3 regions of the Exiguobacterium sp. Helios genome follow, and region 2 is predicted to be linked to each of the others. Evidence: riboswitches for the same ligand, from Rfam matches in the RefSeq annotation. Region 2 holds a riboswitch; each other region holds the start of a gene.
The links. Region 2 has a riboswitch for thiamine pyrophosphate ahead of thiT (energy-coupled thiamine transporter ThiT). Riboswitches for the same ligand answer to the same signal wherever they lie in the genome.
Positions count from the first base shown of each region.

Region 1: another riboswitch for thiamine pyrophosphate. It lies ahead of thiD (bifunctional hydroxymethylpyrimidine kinase/phosphomethylpyrimidine kinase); the one in region 2 lies ahead of thiT (energy-coupled thiamine transporter ThiT).
Region 3: another riboswitch for thiamine pyrophosphate. It lies ahead of tenA (thiaminase II); the one in region 2 lies ahead of thiT (energy-coupled thiamine transporter ThiT).

Region 1 is NZ_CP053557.1:815,148-819,401, reverse strand. Features, by position in the region: gene thiE (thiamine phosphate synthase) at 1-185, opposite strand, end outside; gene thiM (hydroxyethylthiazole kinase) at 190-945, opposite strand; gene thiD (bifunctional hydroxymethylpyrimidine kinase/phosphomethylpyrimidine kinase) at 926-1,735, opposite strand; TPP riboswitch at 1,853-1,963, opposite strand; gene HNY42_RS04210 (murein hydrolase activator EnvC family protein) at 2,024-3,301, opposite strand; gene HNY42_RS04205 (murein hydrolase activator EnvC family protein) at 3,509-4,254, opposite strand, start outside.
Region 2 is NZ_CP053557.1:2,165,860-2,170,113, forward strand. Features, by position in the region: gene HNY42_RS11380 (amino acid permease) at 1-1,341, shown strand, start outside; gene HNY42_RS11385 (thiamine diphosphokinase) at 1,397-2,005, opposite strand; gene thiT (energy-coupled thiamine transporter ThiT) at 2,005-2,565, opposite strand; TPP riboswitch at 2,630-2,736, opposite strand; gene rpe (ribulose-phosphate 3-epimerase) at 2,760-3,416, opposite strand; gene rsgA (ribosome small subunit-dependent GTPase A) at 3,418-4,254, opposite strand, start outside.
Region 3 is NZ_CP053557.1:1,218,014-1,222,267, forward strand. Features, by position in the region: gene abc-f (ribosomal protection-like ABC-F family protein) at 1-535, opposite strand, end outside; gene HNY42_RS06240 (DUF1002 domain-containing protein) at 814-1,695, opposite strand; TPP riboswitch at 1,886-1,991, shown strand; gene tenA (thiaminase II) at 2,065-2,760, shown strand; gene HNY42_RS06250 (sporulation protein) at 2,828-3,601, opposite strand; gene HNY42_RS06255 (class I SAM-dependent methyltransferase) at 3,720-4,254, shown strand, end outside.

The DNA of each region.
Region 1 (4,254 bases), 1.4 Mb from region 2:
TAACGTGCGGTGAGATCTTTTAATGCAATGGCTGATTCCAGAAAAGTTTTACCGGAACTGTCTTTTTCCCGTAATTGAACAACCGTTGCGCCTCCTTTAATCGATGCTTCGACGGCGTCTGCCAGGGAAAGATGTGGATGCAAGCGTCGATCGGTCACGGCATAAATCAAATATTCAGTGTCCATTCATTTATACCTCCGGCAAACTTTTTTCTGTCATCAAACTCACTGCATCGAACAGCCCGGTTCGAAAACCTCCGATACCGGGAGAATCCTCAGCCGACTCCCCTGCTTTTCCCATAGCATACGTCCCAAATACGGCTGCCTCAAAACGATCGTATCCTGCTCCTAAAAACGTCGCAATCAAAGAAGCGGTCATACATCCCGTTCCCGTGACTTGGCCAAGACGTTTCGTCCCGACATCCAGATGATACTGGCGATTTCCATCTGTCACAAAATCAATCGGACCCGTTACGACGATGAGTTGTTTCGTTTCACCTGCAAAGGTATGGACACTTTGAAAATCCAGGGATTCTCCTTCGGCAACATCCACTCCTTTCGTTCGAGCGGCCTGTCCGAGCAATGTCTTGATTTCCGATGCATTTCCTTTGATGACCGTAAAGGTGATTTCATCCATTAACTGCTTCATAAAATCTGTTCTTAATGTCGTCGCTCCTGCGCCTACCGGATCCAAAATGACCGGTTTCCCCAATCGGTTAGCCGTTTTTCCTGCTAAAAGTTGGGCTTGGCGCATGTCCGGATTGATCGTCCCTGTATTGATTACGACGGCATCTGCGTGCCTGACCATTTCTTCCACTTCCAGCAGATCATCTGCCATCACAGGAGAGCCACCAAGTGCCAGTGTCATATTGGCGCAGTCATTAATGGTTACAGTATTCGTTAAATGATGAATCAACGGTTTTTTATCATGGATGCGTCGTAACATGTGTATCCCTCCAGAGTTCATGAAAATGATGCGTCGGACCAACACCGCGTCCGAGCGCAAAGCCGTGGCGAATGGCTTCCGTCACATAACGTTTTGCATAACGGATGCTGTCTTCCACTGAAAGACCGAGTGCAAGATAGGAAGCGATGGCAGCAGATAATGTACAGCCTGTACCATGGGTATGACGGGACTCGATCCGTTCTTGTTCAAAGACGACATATCGCCCGTCTGTATATAAAAGGTCAGTAGCGTCCCGTCCCTCCAAATGTCCGCCCTTGAGCAAAATAGCACCCGTCCGTTTTTCAGCCAGTTTTTCCGTCGCCTGTTTCATATCGGCAAGCGAGTGAATCGTTCCGCCAATCATCCGCTCGATTTCAGGAATATTCGGAGTCACAAGTGTAGCCAATGGTAACAGCTGTTCGAGCAAGGCATGTTCTGCATCCGGTTGCAATAAGCTATAACCCCCTTTCGCGACCATGACCGGGTCGAGAACAACCGGAAGTTGATGTTTTTCCAGTTGTTGTGCAATCACTCGGATGGTGTCTTGATTGGAAACCATTCCAATCTTGACCGCATCGACACGGATATCGGAAAAGATGGATGTCAGCTGTGCTTCCACGAGCTCCAGGGATACGTCCTCGACCGCTTGAACACCTAACGTATTTTGTGCCGTAATCGCCGTGATGACGCTCATTCCGTATACACCGAGTGCCGAAAACGTTTTTAAATCTGCTTGAATTCCAGCTCCACCTCCGGAGTCGGATCCAGCAATCGTCAATACGTGTTTCATTCCAATTCCTCACTTTCCTGGGAGCAAATAAGGAGAAAACGGACAACAAAAAGCGCCGTCCGCTGTAAAAAAGCAGACGACGCCATGAACAACCAGTTCTACTGATTGAAGTCTTCATGTCTTCGATCTCAACTTTCCTACGCTGGTATTATCCAGTTCAGGTGACAGGGTCGAAAACAGAATGGTTTTCCTCTCAGCCGGACTCCTCCAGCTCCCCTAGTTGCTCGTAATTTAAATTCTTTTTCACTGTATCACAGCACCATTAAAAAAACGAGCCGAAGCTCGTTTTTAAAGGTATCCAAGTGGATTGACCGTGTTAGCTGGTCCTGTCGCACTGTATTGGTATCCACCGATATGCAATTCAAAGTGTAGATGCGGTCCTGTCGAATTCCCGGTACTGCCAAGAGTACCAAGCGTTTGACCTTGAGTTACCGTCTGACCTGCCGAAACCGATAACGAATTCATATGACCGTACACTGTTGTATACACCTGACCGTCAAGGAAATGCGAAATCATGACATGATTCCCATAAGGTCCGCCGCTACCAGCCGTAATGACTGTTCCGGAAGCTGCTGCTCGAATCGATGATCCGACGGGTCCACTGAAGTCGACACCATTATGGAACGTATAGCCGTTCGCTCCACTAGCCGGTCCAAAACCTTGTGAAACACCGCCTGAAGCCGGACGAATAAACTTCGCCGATCCTGTCGGCACACTGCTGACAGGAGTCGGAAGAACCGTTGCTTCGCTTGACTCACGCGTTGATTTTGCCGCCTCTTTTGCAGCACGTTCAGCTGCTTCTTTTTCAGCGGCCGCTTTTTCTGCTGCTGCTTTCGCTGCTGCTTTTGCTGCCGCAATCGCTCTTTCTTGAGCCTCTAAAGTCGCTTGTAATTCTTTTGCATTTAACAGTTTAGTCGTGAACTTTGTTTTCCCTTTACGTAATTTATTCAGGGTCGCACTCCGTTCTTTCATCTGTTGTTTTAACTGTTTCTTTTGGACGAGTAACGACTCTTTCTCTTGAACACGCTCCGCCTTTTTAGCAATAAGATTTTTTTTCATTTCTGCTAGCTTTTCTTGTGTTTCCAAATAAGCAGAAATCATTTTATCGTCTTGTTCGGCAATTTTTTTACCTGCCATAACACGACTAAACAAATCACCCAAGTTTTTCGAACCAAAAATGACTTCTTCCCATTTTATAGAATTACCATCATTTTCTTGAAGGACACGTAAGCGGTCCCCCAGCAATTCTTCTTGCCGGGTGAGCATGATTTCGTAGCGGGCGATTTCCGCCTCAAGATCTTCAATTTGGAGATTCAATTGTTTAATCTGCTTGTTTTTTTCCGAAATCCTGAAAATATTTTCGTTGATGGCCGCATCAATTTTATTGATTTCGCGTTGCTCTACCGATATTTTAGCTTCCTGTTTTTTGATGGCTTTTTCCAAGCGACGTTGCTCTGTTGCATTTTGAGATTTCTTTTCTTTAATCGTTGCAGCTTGACCAGAAGTCGGCACAGTGGATACAAGTAACGCCCCTAACAATACCGTTGCAAACAATTTTTTAAACATGTTTGGTTTCCTCGCTTATGTATGATTTCTTATTTAAAAAGTATTTAATTCAAAGTATTTCTGTCTGAGATTGATTATAGCACCGTAATAGTTTCAGGAAAATTTCATTTGTGTTTCAACTGAAAGCGTTTTATTGTAATATAACATTTTATGTTTTTATAAAAACATAAAAAAAACGACTGCCGCAGCAATCGTCTTTTCTTGTTATTATAACATCGACATTGGATTTACAGAATTTGCTGGTCCTGAAGCACTGTAGCTGTAACCACCTACATGAATTTCAAAGTGTAAGTGTGGGCCTGTTGAGTTCCCAGTGCTACCAAGGGCTCCGATTTGTTGTCCTTGACTGACACGTTGTCCGGCATGTGCATTTAACGAACTCATATGCGCGTAAACTGTTGTATACGTTTTTCCATTTAATTGGTGTGCAATCATGACATGATTACCGTACGGACCACCACTTGATGCAGTGATGACTGTCCCTGTTGCCGCTGCAACAATCGGGGTACCGACTGGAGCGCCGAAATCAATACCATTGTGGAAAGAGTAACCATTCGAACCGCTTGCTGAACCATATCCTTGTGTGATTGATCCACTTGTTGGATGAATAAACATAGAAGAAGATGATGGTGCAGGCGTTGGTGCCGCTGGTTCTGGTTCTGGTGTTGGTGCTGCTTTTGGCACAGTCACAGATGGTGTAGATTGTTTTGTTGAAGTTGCAGGTGCTGACGATTTTTGTTCCGCTTGTGCTGCTGCTTTAGCAGCGGCCGCTTCTGCCGCCTGTTGTTCAGCTGCTGCTTTTTGAGCCGCTGCTGCTTGTGCCGCTTGTGCTTCTGCACGTGCTTTTGCTTCACGTGCCGCTTGTGCTTGACGCTCTTTTTCGATTCTTGCTTCACGTTCGCGTGCTGCTTTTTCAGCTGCAATCGCTTGTTCTTGTGCAATCAAAATTTGTT
Region 2 (4,254 bases):
GGTACGGGACTGTTCCTCGGTTCTGGATTGACGATTTCGCAAGCGGGACCGCTCGGGGCGGTTCTCAGTTACATCGTGGGTGGGACCATCATGTATCTGACGATGTTATGTTTAGGGGAGATGGCTGTCCATATGCCGGTCTCAGGATCTTTCCAAACGTATACGACACGGTTCATCGGACCGGGTATCGGATTTGCCGTCGGTTGGATTTACTGGCTCGGTTGGGCTGTCACGGTGGCGCTCGAAATCACGGCAGCCGGCAGTCTGATGGATCGATGGTTTCCGGATACACCAATCGTCATCTGGTGTGCGATTTTCACCGTCCTTTTATTCGGTCTCAATGCGGTCTCCGCAAAAGCCTTCGGGGAGGCTGAGTTTTGGTTCTCGAGCCTGAAAGTCCTTGCCATTCTATTTTTCATCGTGCTCGGGGGAGCGGCTTGGTTTGGCTGGATTGATATGGCGGCAGCACGTCCGGAAAGTTTGTTCGCCAATTTTACTTCAAACGGATTATTCCCGAACGGCGCCCTGGGGGTATTGACGACGATGATTGCCGTCAACTTTGCGTTCCAAGGAACCGAATTGATTGGGGTTGCTGCCGGAGAATCAAACGATCCAGAAAAATCGATTCCAAAAGCAATCCGTAATACCGTCTGGCGGACGTTCATCTTCTTCGTCCTCTCGATTACGATTGTCGGCGCCTTGATTCCTTACGAAACAGCCGGCGGCATCAGCAGTCCGTTCATCATGGTATTTGATGCCATCGGAATTCCTTATGCAGCTGATTTAATGAACATCGTCGTGTTGACAGCCTTACTGTCGGTCGGGAACTCGGGGTTGTACGCTGCTACTCGGATGTTATGGTCGATGTCACAAGAAGGCATGATTTCGAAAAAACTTGCCATCGTCAACTCACGCGGAGTACCTATGCGCGCTTTGTGCTTTACGATGCTGTTTGCGATGTTATCACTATTGACTGCCTTTTTCGCGGAAGATACCGTCTTCATCTGGTTGTTGTCACTCGCCGGACTCGGTGCGCAAGTCGGTTGGATTTCGATTTCTGCTTCACAGATCGCCTTCCGTCGTCAATTCATCAAAGAGGGACATGCTGTCAGTGAATTGAAATTCAAGACTCCGTTCTTCCCGGTCTTGCCGATTATCTCGTTCTCTTTAAACATGCTTGTACTGATCAGCTTGGCATTCCAAGCGGATCAACGGATTGCGCTGTATATAGGTGTTCCATTCTTCCTCTTGACGTGGGCCTCTTACCACCTGTTCGTCAAAGGAAAACATATTGCGGCTCAAACTGAACGTCAGGCAGCCAGCTCGACATTGGAATCTTAAAAAACTACAAAAAACGTGATCGACTTTTAGGATATCCTAAAGCCGATCACGTTTTTTAGTGGTCTGACAAACTTCTTAAAGCAATCACTTCACCGGTATGCACCGTCACGTTCGCCACTCCGTGATGTGTCCATTCATTGCTGACGGTCAATGATCCGCCGACCGGCACGTCATGATTCGTCAACGGGTACTTGACCCCGCGGAGGGTCAAACATGTCGGAACGAGCGGGATGAAAGAGAGATAGTGAAATCCATCTGCCTCGATCTCATACGTCCCCGGCTGTAAGAAACGAACCTCTTCCCGCTTCGTCATCAAGCGGACTGCCGGAAATTGTTTTAGCAGATAGACGTTTTGAAGCGTCATATCAAGTCGTCCTCCGGTCGCACCGAATATTAACACTTCCGTTGCTTCATACTGTTGACTGACATGTCGTAAAGCCAGTTCCAAGTCGGTCTCATCCTTTTCAGCCGGATGGATGATCGCTCCTTCCGGTTTGTATCCGAGAGAATCAAAGTCCCCAATCGCCAAGTCAAAAGCGAAACCTTGCTGTGCCAAAACGGTGACACCTCCGTCAACAGCGATGACAACCGTCTTCTCATCCATAAACGGTTTCAGGGACGGGATGTCTTCCGCCGGACCGGCCGCTACAATCACAACCCGCATCAGACACCCCGTGCTGAATAACGAAGAAGTCGTGGTGCTGTCGTAAACAGGAGTCCTGCGACAATACCACATAACAGATACGATGGAACCATATACGTCGCGTTATAGATCAACGAATACGGGACGACCGGACCTTCCGCATACTCAGCGAAGAACACGATTCCACTAATGACGTGACAGACATAACGGAAACCTGCACCAAGCAATGTCGCACCTAGTACAATCGCCATTAGACGGCCATTTTTCCCGGCTGCTGCTGCTTTTTTGACTTTCCGTGCGAACAGTCCGCTCAGTCCGACGACTCCAAACGCGATCGTATAATCGAGTAACGGCTGGACGACCGTCAGGATTTGTGGAGCGAACATCAGTTGAATCGTTCCGACGAGCGCTCCCGTCACGACCCCACCGACAACGCCGTGACGAAACGCCATGACGAAAATCGGTAACATCGCTAAACTAATTGAACCACCTTGCGGCATTTTAAATGGGATCAATAAATCGAACACCACACCAAGACTTGCAAAGATTGCAATTTCCATTAACATTTGTAGCCGTTTCATCCTTTTTTCCTCCTAAAAAATAAAATCGCAGGACGGCAAAAAGGCAGTACGACGAACGCCGTACTGCCTGCGTGCGCCACATCCCTACGTCCGTCTGAACGGAACAGGTTCGAAGGGTTAAAGTCCAATCACTTCTCTCAGCCGCTTGACGCGACACCCCTTGCGGTCATCATTTAATTTTGATTCTGCCCCTATTATACGTGAGCAGCATTCCGAATACTAGTGATTGCTTCTGAATAATCCGGTGCATTGTAGATAGCGGAACCTGCAACAAGTACGTTTGCCCCATTCTCGATACATAATTTTGCTGTTTCCGCATTAACTCCACCATCGATTTCAATCTCGAAGGATAGATTTTGTTCTGCTTTCATTGCAGCCAGTTGATTTAATTTCTTCATCACACCTGGAATGAACGCTTGTCCGCCGAATCCCGGATTGACCGTCATCAATAAGACCATGTCCACATCTTCAAGCACGTGTTCGATCGTCGACAGCGGCGTATGCGGGTTGAGTACTACTCCTGCTTTCGCTCCAGCTGCTTTGATTTGTTGCAACACACGATGGACATGATTCGTCGCCTCCACGTGGAAGGTTACGATATCAGCACCTGCTGCAACGAAGGATTCGACAAAGTTTTCCGGACGATCAATCATGAGATGGACGTCGAGAACCATATCTGTTTTTTGACGTAAACTGCTTAATACAGGGAGTCCAAAGGAAATGTTCGGAACAAATTGACCATCCATGACATCAAAATGGATATAATCGGCTCCCGCCGCTTCAACTGCTTTGACATCCCGCTCTAAATTTGCAAAATCTGCTGATAAGATTGATGGTGCGATTTTAATCATCTTAATACCTCCGCGTCCGATTCTTGATTTCCTCTACAAACATACCATAATTCGTATACCGGGAAGCCATGATTTCATGGGCCTCGACGGCTTTTTTAACGGCACAACCGGGCTCATTCAAGTGCAGACAGCCACGGTACTTGCATTCGTCCTGTAAAGCAACAAATTCAGGGAAACACCATCGTAACTCCTCGAGTTCCATTTCGTGCGGAAAATCGAGATTCGAAAATCCCGGGGTATCTGCAATTAAGCCTTCGCCAAGCGGAATCAATGTCACATGACGGGTAGTATGGCGTCCACGACCAAGTGCCTTCGAAATATGACTCGTTTCCAGTGCCAACGAAGGTTCCAAGGCATTCAACAACGAACTTTTCCCTACACCGGATTGTCCGGCCAGGACACTCGTTTTATCTTTTAACAACGGACGGACAGATTCGACTCCGGCCAATGTCTCACTTGAAGTTTCGATGACGTGATATCCGATGGTCCGGTAAGCGGCAATGGCTTCCAATACCCCTTGTTCGGCTTCACCTTGTAACAAGTCCATCTTCGTCAAGATGATGATCGGTTGAATTTCCTTTGCTTCAATCAACACTAAAAACCGGTCCAACAGATGGGCAGAAAAATCAGGTTCTGCTGCCGATACGACCAACAAAGCTTGATCGATATTGGCAACTGGTGGGCGGACCAAGAAATTTTGACGGTCTTTTACTTCCAGGATATATCCGGTCTCACTTTCGATGTGTAACACGACTTCATCGCCGACGACAGGGCTGATGCCCCGTTTTCTGAAATTACCGCGTGCCCGTGAACGGATTTCACCTTGAGGCGTCATGAC
Region 3 (4,254 bases), 950 kb from region 2:
GCTCGGTCAACAACATCCTTCCGAGGCAGATTTTGGTCTGTTCGCCGCCGCTGAGCTGCTCAAACGGACGGTCCAAAAGGGCATGCAACTGCAAGCCGTTAATCATCCGGTCGATTTTGGAATCCAGCAAATACCCGCCTTGGCGCTCAAAAGCTTCGGTCTCTTGCGTGTAGCGTTCGAGCAACTGATCGATTTGATCCGTTTTTGTCGCCATGTCCCGTTCGATTTGTTGCAGGGAGCGTTGTAAATCGACAAGCGTGGCGAAGGCAGTCCACAGGACATCACGCCCCGTCATTACGTTGTCGAACACGGGAAGTTGTGCCAAATAACCGATGGAGAGCCCGCTTTTTTGATAAATCGTTCCGCTGTCTTCGGAATCAAGACGGGCAATCAAACGTAAGAGCGTCGTTTTACCGCTTCCGTTTCGGCCGATCAAGCCGATGCGGTCTTGGTGCTCGATAAAGAGGGAGACGTCCGTTAAGATATCGTCGCCTCCGAATTGTTTTGTCAGGTGTTGGATGTCGCAGATCATCATATGAAATGTCCTCTCTGGCGCATCAAAAAAAGGAGAGCGCAAACAGCACTCTCCTTGACTCGTGGAAGATGCGCTTTGCTTTATTTTTCAGGTATGAGGTTCGTTAAAAAAGGGCAGACTAGTCCCTTAGAACGCCATTCCATGAAAAATCGCGCGCAACAGATACAGTTGTTCCATCAACCAATGCTTACACGCAGCAAAACCCATGTCTCCACACCACCTTTTCCGATTCAATACATCTATTTTACCATGCCTGACAGAAAAGAAAACGTTAATCTTTATTTAAATAAGCCGGCAATCGAGTTGAAGAATGCACTGAGACCATCAAACAACTTCGCAAAAAATCCTTTTGTCTCTTCTGAGGTCGCGAAGGCCTGGATATCTTGTCCGGCATCTTTTAGACCACTCTCGATTTGACCCCAGTTCAGGTCCGCTTGTTCCATTTGATTAAACAGTCCGGTCAACCGGTCCATCTGAGCATCGGATAAATTGATGTTATTGTTTTGGATGACTTGGACGATGACGTTTTCAATCTCGACCTTCGTTTCCGGCTGTTGTTTCGCGATTTCCGCTTTGATTTCATTCATCAAGTCGGCGACTTTATCCGTCCCGACCGTTTTCCCGACATCGGATGTCACAGAGAGTTCTTGCTGGGCAAGGTCTTTTCGTTCATCCGTCAGTTTGATGCCGGTCTCGGCAGATGTTTGATCATACGCTTTCATGATCCCGGTCAAAGCCGAAGTTCCGGTTACCTTGTACGGGGACGTGATCGTAATGTCCGCATCCGTTACACCCGCTGTGACGAGGGCGTTGAGGTACATGTCTTTTGTGACCCAGGTGATGTTTTCGGTCGCGACAGATAATCCATCACCTTTTTCAGCCAACTCAATTTTAGCGGAAGAGTACATGCCGCCACCCCGTTGTGATTGGGGAATGTTTTTCCCGAGATATTTTTCTTCATCCGCAGATGTTGCAATAATCGGAGTAATGCCTTCCGGTGCATTCAGACGGGACAAGACCCACGATTTATCCTTTGCCCCAAGTGATTCGCCAAGGGTGACGATTGTTTTGTCGACCACTTGTTCAGCAGATGCGGTCGTCGGTAGCAGTAAGGTAGTAGCAAGTAATGCCGAAGCGGTCCATGTCATGGTTTTATTCATAAAAGTTCCTCCATAAGTTAAGTATCAGGTACTAAATTTAGTCTAATCGACCGGCGACAGAAGAGAATCGGTCTCAAGGACGAGCCGTCATCCACCTTCCGTCATGTTCCATTGTACAAAAAAATGGAGTGAAATGACGAGAATGGGTCAATTCCACATCAAATCATGATAAACTCAAAACAAATCAAATAGCGACCACTAGGGGAGTCAGTAGGCTGACTGAGACGACGGAGACGTTCGGACCCTTTGAACCTGATTAAGTTTGGACTTACGGAGGGAAGTGGCGTGGACGATCCTCTTTTTATGGTCTTTTCACGTCATGCCTGACATCAGGTGTGGCGTTTTTTGATTACAAAAGGGGGAACCAACATGACATTCAGTGAAGAAATCCGGCAAGCGGCAAAACGGTATTGGGACAGCAGCTTTACCCATCCATTCGTGACAGGGATTGCGGATGGAACACTACCAGAAGCAAAATTTCGCCATTACGTCCTACAGGATGCCTATTACTTAAAACATTTCGCGAAAATTCAGGCGCGGGCCGCGTCGAAGGCACAGGACTTCGCGACGATTGCCGAACTCGCGGAACATGCGACGTCGACCTATGCTGCAGAACTCAGTCTGCATCAATCGTTTTTTGAACCGCTTGGGATTTCGGACAAGACACTGGCAGAGTTTGAACCAGCACCGACCGCATATGCGTATATTTCGCATATGCACCATGCAAGTGAAGGGACGCTTGGGGAGACCATCGCTGCGATTTTACCGTGTTACTGGCTTTACTATGAGATTGGACAACAGTTACAGGCAGCGACACCGGCTTCACCGATTTATCAGCAATGGATTGCGACATACAGTTCCGAATGGTTCGAGCGGGTGGTCTTTGAACAGATTGACCGGTTAAATGAGTTGGCAGAGAAGGCGAGTGAACAAGAACGCGTCCGGATGAAACAACATTTCGTCAGAAGCTGTTATTACGAATTGATGTTTTGGCAGATGGGCTGGGCGGAAGAAACGTTTGAACGGCAGTACGAACAGACGATGGAAATGACATCATCCAAGTAAGGAAGGAAATACAAACACCGGATCCGACGATAAGCGGATCCGGTGTTTGTTCTATAGAAAACATCAATCAACTGTGGTGTTCAATCAAATCGGCGAGACGTTGTTTCACGAGTGACGGATTCGTTAAGTCCTGGTTCGATAATGAAAGTTTCGTCATCGTCTCATCGGTTCCTGCCATTTCACTGAACAGCGAACCGAGACTGTGGGCACGGCGGTCGATTTGGACGACGATGTCGATGCCGAACCGGTCTTGCAACAGGATAACTTCGATTTCGTCCAGCTTGTGAGCATAATGAGTACCGCGGGCAGAATACTCAAGTTCCTGCGCGATCGGCAAATCTTTCCGGAAGCGGCCCGGCAATTTCTCTGTATCAGCTTTCTTGAGGCGGAATCCGAGGTTTTCCATCGCTTCAAGGATGACCGATTGGTAGTCATTCGCTTTGACGACGACAGCATCGTGGTCAGAAGGGTCAACCGCCTGCGCGATATCAAGACCCGTCTCGATCCACGACTTCGATTGGCTGACGGAAAGTGGTGTATTAAAAGGGACTTGAAGCGTAAACGGTATTTCCCGTTCGACGTCTGCTTCAATCGTAAACGGGGCTTCATTTAATGCAAACCGGTCCAGTGTGAACGTCGTGAATGCCGTGCTGTCCCCGACTTCTTGTTTGTACTGGGTATTGAAGGCGAGATAAATCCGGGCGATTTCCTGATCGACGTTACCGCCCTTAATATGAACGACTCCTTGAATCGTTCCACCGGGTTCACAGTGATCTTGTTCGAGTCGTGTATCGACCGTTGCGGCACCAATGCCGATTTGTGAAAGAATTTTTTTGAACATGTTGTGTTCCTCCTTTAAATTAAGTATGACGACTAAAAATAAAGCTTGCTTGCTTGTCGAACGCGGGTGAATTTGCTACAGTTTCGAAAGACCAAACAAAAAAAGGACGGGACGATACGTGGAACTAGACCAATTAAAAGACCTGCTCACTGAAAAACTGCAGGCAACTTCACTCATACACGCGACGATTAGTGGTCCGCGCCAAAAATCAAACGATCTGCGTCGAATCAAGTTAAAACCGATTCTACTTAGAGATACGTATGCAATCCAGTTAGAGTTTCAACATGAACGGATCATTAAGCATGAGAATTTAAGTATAGAAGAATTTATTTTGCGAATGGACGACTATTTTAACGAATTTCGTCAATTTTTATTCCGTTTCGAGACGGAAGAAGTCCAGTTCCAACTCTCGAAGAAAATGAAAGTTTCACTGAAGACGACAGGCAAGGAACCGGTAAAGGCCGAACTGTCTCACAATCGAAAGAAAAGCCATTTGTTAGAAGACGGCGTGCCGGTACCGTTTTTGATTCGTCTTGGTGTAATGACGGAAGAAGGACAGGTCAAGCGTCAAAAATATGATAAGTTTAAACAAATCAATCGTTTTCTTGAATTCGTCGAAGACAGTATCGCAGTATTGCCGCAAGGGCGTACGT